DNA from 2 places in the Acinetobacter sp. CY17 genome. Region 1 is predicted to be linked to the other one. Evidence: riboswitches for the same ligand, from Rfam matches in the RefSeq annotation. Region 1 holds a riboswitch; the other holds the start of a gene.

Region 1 (3,169 bases):
AAGAAACGAATTTTAACCTTATTTGATCCTGAGTCTGATGCATTAGGGGCAGGTTGGAATATTATTCAATCTAAAATTGCCATTGGTTCTGGTGGCTTAAGTGGTAAGGGTTACTTAGAGGGTACTCAGTCGCATTTAGGTTATTTACCTGAGCACCATACTGACTTTATTATGTCAACCTTTGCTGAAGAGTTTGGTTTTATCGGGGTATTTGCCTTAATTTGCTTATATGCCGCGATTATTTTTCGTTGCTTAATCATTGGTTTAAACAGTTTTCATAATTTTGGTAAGTTATATGCCGGTACAGTGGGCTTAACGATCTTCTTCTTTGTGTTTCTAAACTCAGGCATGGTGAGCGGTATTTTGCCCGTTACAGGTGACCCTTTACCCTTTATGAGTTATGGCGGGACAGCCGTAATTTCTTTAATGGCCAGTATGGGGATTGTGATGTCAGTACACACCCATCGTTAAATCAAAAAGCCTCAATATGAGGCTTTTTTCATGTATTAAATTTGTAGCTGCTGCATTTGTTGTATTAACTTTGCTTTGACTTGTTCAATTTTAATGGGATCTGTTGCGCGTGACAGTTCAGCTTGGGCTTTTTTCCCTAAAAAATATTGAATCCGCTCACTATTGGCACCAGATGGGTGAGGAAAACCCTGTAAAATCTGCTGCTTTTTTAAATAGCCTAAGTTAGCTAGATGAGAGAGTACATGCGCCACACTTTGACCGAGCGGAATATAAACAGCATTGGGTAACACTTTTAACTGTGGCAGAAAGTACTGTTCAAGCTGTTGATATAAAAAATCATTTTTGAGTATATGAGGACTCGTGCCATTATAATTTTGACAATTGATAAAAATAGCGTGCGGTAAGACAGCGCTCATATTTACTAAATGCTGTGCTTCATTAAATAATGCGGCGGTTGAGTTCAGCTGTAACTTTTGCTGTAAACCAAGATGATCTAAAATTTGAATTAAGTTGCGGCGAATTGGACCACTAAAGGCACCTTGCTGTTTGGCATATGCCAAAACTTGATCATCGTTTAAACCTTGAGCAAGCGCTTGTTGTACAGCCTGTATGGCATTTTGCCATTGTAATCGCCCCGGGGTAATCCCGAGCAACACCACTTTAGCCTGTGTATTGATATACTCAAAGGGAGTGTAATAACTGCTGATTTTAGCTTGATGTGCTAACTGTAACAGATCAGTGTGTAGCAGTTGCTCTAAAGGATAGTGTTGAAATAAAGTTTTATAGTGCTGAAACAACATTAGTATTTTTCCTAAAAAAATTGATTTCATTTGAATTTAAAATTTTTTATATGACGCTGCAAAATGTGAACAAATTTTATGCTTGGCTTGGTATAAAAATTGCTCATAATGATTGATCTACTACAGCTTGTAGGAGAGAGACATCAGTCCGCCGAAGGAGCAACACCCCAGGAAACTCTCAGGCAAAAGGACTACAAGCTGCTATCACATTCTGGAGAGAAGTTAGGCTCGACTTAACTCACCGAAGGGGTAAAGCTCTCAGGTAAACATGACAGATGGGGAGAAAATGAAATGCAAAATAATAATAACATTTCAAGGAGCCTGTTATGCGCCATATTCTTGTCATTGGAGCAGGTATCACCGGTGTGACCTCTGCCTATGAGTTAGTGAAACTCGGTTATCAGGTCACTGTCATTGATAAACATCTCTATCCTGCCATGGAAACTTCATTTGCCAATGGTGGGCAACTGTCCGCCTGTAATGCGGAAGTATGGAACCAAAAAGCCACAGTATTAAAAGGTTTAAAATGGATGTCGCAAAAAACTGCGCCCTTATTATTAAATCCTTCATTTGATTTACATAAATATGCTTGGTTAATCGAATTTTTAGGTAATATCAAACACTATGAAGCCAATACGCGTGATACGGTTAAAATGGCACTCTTGGCACGGCAGCGTTTATTTGCCATTGCTAAACAAGAACAAATCGACTTTAACCTAGAAAAACGTGGCATTTTACATTTTTATCATACTCAACACGACTATCAAGTGGCCATGCGTGTCAACGATTTACTCTGTACAGGCGGGTTGGAGCGTCATGCGGTCACCTTAGAGGAAATAAAAACTATTGAACCCAGCTTAACTGGCAATTATTACGGCGGATTTTACTGTCCAGGAGATGCCACAGGTGATATCCATAAATTCACCATGGGATTAGCTCAAGCGACAAAAAAATACGGGGTAGATTACCTATTTGCTAAGGAAGTCACCCAGATGCAGCCACATGCCACAGGGGTAAGGGTTGAATATCGCGCCAGTCAAGAAAATATGCACTCTGATGCAGCAGTCATTGAGGAAATGCAGGTGGATGCAGTCTTAGTCTGCGGCGGGGTGGGCAGCTATCATCTGGCACGTATGCTCGGTGATCGCGTGAATGTTTATCCCGTTAAAGGCTATTCTATTACTGTGAATTTAAATGACAGTCATAGTCAAAGCCATGCACCTTGGGTCAGTTTACTCGATGAAAGTGCTAAAATTGTCACATCACGTTTGGGGGTAGATCGCTTACGTGTCGCCGGTACAGCAGAATTTAATGGCTATAACCGTGATATTCGTGCTGATCGTATTCAACCACTGATTGATTGGGTGAATCGTAACTTTCGTGTGTGTACCGAAAGTGTAGTGCCCTGGGCAGGACTGCGACCGATGATGCCTAATATGATGCCTGTGGTGGGACGTGGGAAACGCGAGCGTATTTTTTATAATACTGGTCATGGCCATTTAGGATGGACCTTATCTGCCGCTACAGCGGTGATGGTCAGTCAAGCTATTGCCCGTCAACATCCAACAGAATAAGCCAGTGTATACTGGCTTTTTTAATCGTAGAGTCTATATACGCCGCTAAAGCGTTCACAGCCTTGTTGCTGAGTCTTCACCACTAAAATAGCTTTAGAGTAGGCAAAAGAATATTTGCAATCATGTTCATTATCAATAATTTGGGTTTTTTCTTGGGGGGTAGTATACGCCAAAAAATTGATCGTTTGGGTTTCTACACGATTATTAGGATTACGATAGGCAATGCCTTCAATTTTAATACTGTCTTTACCCAATTGATGCAGTTTTAAATGCACAGGCTGTGCCGAAATCTGACCTTGTTCAAATTTTAAATAATGTTGGGTA
Region 2 (3,169 bases), on a different contig from region 1:
TCACATGATCTGCGCCAAGCGCACGTAATTTTTCAGCTTTTTCTTCAGACGACGTAGTTGCAATAACTTTAGCCCCCAAAGATTTTGCCATTTGTAAGGCAAAAATTGACACACCACCTGTACCTAAGATCAATACTGTATCACCCGCTTGAAGTTGACCATCCACAACCAAAGCGCGCCAAGCCGTTAAGCCTGCGGTGGTTAAGGTGGCTGCCTCTTCATGGCTATAATTTTTAGGGGCATGCGTAAATGCAGTTGCAGGTGCATTGACCATGTTACGTGCATAACCATCTATCCCATCACCGGGTACAGTTTTAAAATCGGACAAAGTGGCAGGGCCGCTTTGCCAAGTCGGAAAGAAGCAGGACACCACATGATCCCCCACTGCAAATTCAGTCACGTCCGCACCAACGGCTGTAACCACCCCTGCACCGTCAGACATTAAAATACGTCCATCTTCAGTCGGGAAGTCGCCACGTGCAACCACCAAATCATGGAAATTTAATGAATTGGCATGAATTCTCACTTGGATTTCGCCGTTGTTTGGTGCAGAAATTTCAGGTAACGCAACGGCTTGTAGCTGATCAAAACCTGCAGGATGTTGAACAATAATCGCTTGCATAAAACTTATCTCTTGATGGGTAATATTTTTCTTGTCATAACGCTGATGGCTAGATATCGCCTGATCTTGAATGAAAGCTATTGTAAGCTGACAAGGATTTGACATTCTAGCAGCAGATGAGTGCTTGAAGATTTGACTGTAGTGTAGAAAACGATAACAACAAGCAGCTCATCCTAGTTATTTATCTTCTTGGCATATGCTTATGTATCATAAACCATGATGATAAGAGAGCAATCAAACTAATTTGATTCACCGAAGGAATAAAGCACGTAGTGGGTGCTAAAGATCTCAGGTTTATAAGACAGATGGGGTATATTTTTCTAGTGATAGGAGATGTGCTATGCCCTGCTGCTAATAAAATGCTTTTATGTATTGTAAGGCCATCAAAGCTGGGTGTGATATCGCCATCACTGACCATTCATGCTTTTTGGTTTATCACAATATCGTTTAGCACCTGCTCGATTTGGACAGTTATCAAAAGCAGCTTTACAATATTTTGTGCCCAATACTATGGAGCTATTTACGCTTGCCAGTGCTTTATGCGTGATTTTATTTATTAGTATTTGGGCATTGATTATGTGTTGTTATTTACGCTATTACAAAACGCAACCTCACTTGCATCAAGCATCTAAATTTAAAATGCCAAAGCATTGGTTATTTTGGCTTTTACCGACCTGCTCAAGCTAAAGCTTGACATAAGTCAGTCTAGTGTTTTGATCTATGCAACGAGGTGAATCAATGATTCACCTTTTTTAACAGATGAACAACACGATGTATCATTATGGTGCAATTAATTTTTGCTACTGTTGTTTTCAGTGCGGTCACACAAGGAATAACGGCTGCACAATGCTTCAATTACGATTATTTTATTCTGGAACTTAAAATCAAGGATGGCATCGTAATTGCATAATAAAAAATCGTTACAGGAGAGAAATCTTCAATGATTCGCCGAAGGTGCAACATCCCGGAAACTCTCAGGCAAAAGGACTGTAACGCATAATAAAAAATCTGGAGAGTGCATCAGCACACCGAAGGAGGAAGGGGCAATCCCGAAACTCTCAGGTCCAAGGACAGATGGGATATCACCTAAATTAGTGAGGACGATATGACCCATCATATTGCTATTATTGGTGCAGGGATCACGGGTGTGACCACTGCATATGAACTTGTCAAGCAAGGCTTTGATGTCACTGTTTTTGAAAAAAACCTCTACCCCGCAATGGAAACTTCCTTTGCCAACGGCGGTCAATTGTCTGCCTGTAATGCAGAGGTGTGGAATCAGAAATCCACCATCGCCAAAGGCTTAAAGTGGATGTCGCAAAAAGACGCGCCATTGCTGCTCAATCCTTCTTTTAATCTGCATAAATACACATGGTTAGTGTCATTTTTAAATAACATTAAACATTATGAAAACAATACCATTGCCACAGTACGCCTTGCCTTAGAGGCGCGTCAGCATATGTTTCGCATTGCTGATGAAGAAGGCTTTGATTTTAATTTAGAAAAAAAAGGGATTTTGCATTTTTATCATAATCAATATGAATTTGAGGTGGCTAAAAAAGTCAATCAGTTGCTGCAAAAAGGTGGCTTAGAGCGCCATGCAGTCACACCTGATGAAATTAAGGCCATTGAGCCCACCTTAACCGGTCAATATTACGCTGGTTTTTATACACCAGATGATGCGACGGGTGATATTCATAAATTTACCCGCGGCCTAGCCGCAGCATGTGAAAAATATGGGGTGAAGTTCTGTTTAGGAGCCAATGTGTTAAATATTAGCCCGCATCTTGATCGGGTTGATATTCTCTACAGCCAACAAGATGCCCAACAGCAACAGACATTTGATGGTGTGGTGATTTGTGGTGGTGTCAATAGTTACCATTTAGGCGAACAACTGGGCGACAAAATTCATATTTATCCAGTCAAAGGCTACTCGATTACGGTCAATTTACAAGATGAACAGAGTGTTAACAATGCGCCTTGGGTGAGTCTATTAGATGAAAGTGCCAAGATTGTGACCTCTCGTTTAGGTAAAGATCGCTTCCGTGTTGCTGGGACGGCAGAGTTTAATGGCTATAACAAGGATATCCGCCATGACCGTATTCAGCCTTTGGTCGATTGGGTCAATAAGAACTTCGATATTGCCACAGATAATGTGATCTCATGGGCGGGCTTACGTCCAATGATGCCGGACATGATGCCACGTGTACAACGCAGTTGCCAATCACGGGTCTTTTATAATACAGGCCATGGCCATCTGGGGTTTACCCTATCTGCTGCCACAGCAGTTTTGATACGCCATGAAATTCAAACTGTATTGGCTGCTGCTTAATCCGTATCTACGGAGGCTAAAATCATGTCAAATTTTGTCTCTGAATTACGGCAAAAAAATAAAAAACGCGGTTGGCAGTTATTTGCCCTCGTCTGTGTCTTACAACTGATCACGGTACTGGTTGCTTTAAGTATGCAATCCATCTAAGACCTGCCTACTGCAAAAAAATATATCACTCACGGCGCAGCGATTTAGATCGTCGTGTGTATAAAAAA

The links. Region 1 has a riboswitch for glycine ahead of AC5YCI_RS10360 (D-amino acid dehydrogenase). Riboswitches for the same ligand answer to the same signal wherever they lie in the genome.
Region 2: it holds a riboswitch for glycine, as region 1 does, so the genes downstream of both, AC5YCI_RS12780 (D-amino acid dehydrogenase) here and AC5YCI_RS10360 (D-amino acid dehydrogenase) in region 1, are expected to answer to the same signal.

The regions. Positions count from the first base shown of each region.
Region 1 covers NZ_JCAKMX010000014.1:32,869-36,037, forward strand. Annotated here, with positions in the region: gene rodA (rod shape-determining protein RodA) at 1-471, shown strand, start outside; gene AC5YCI_RS10355 (hypothetical protein) at 507-1,271, opposite strand; glycine riboswitch at 1,392-1,475, shown strand; gene AC5YCI_RS10360 (D-amino acid dehydrogenase) at 1,598-2,845, shown strand; gene AC5YCI_RS10365 (A1S_1983 family putative colistin resistance protein) at 2,866-3,169, opposite strand, start outside.
Region 2 covers NZ_JCAKMX010000019.1:49,365-52,533, reverse strand. Annotated here, with positions in the region: gene AC5YCI_RS12790 (zinc-dependent alcohol dehydrogenase family protein) at 1-727, opposite strand, end outside; partial or broken gene AC5YCI_RS12785 (amino acid transporter) at 1,043-1,267, shown strand; glycine riboswitch at 1,536-1,622, shown strand; gene AC5YCI_RS12780 (D-amino acid dehydrogenase) at 1,728-2,954, shown strand; gene AC5YCI_RS12775 (hypothetical protein) at 2,979-3,101, shown strand.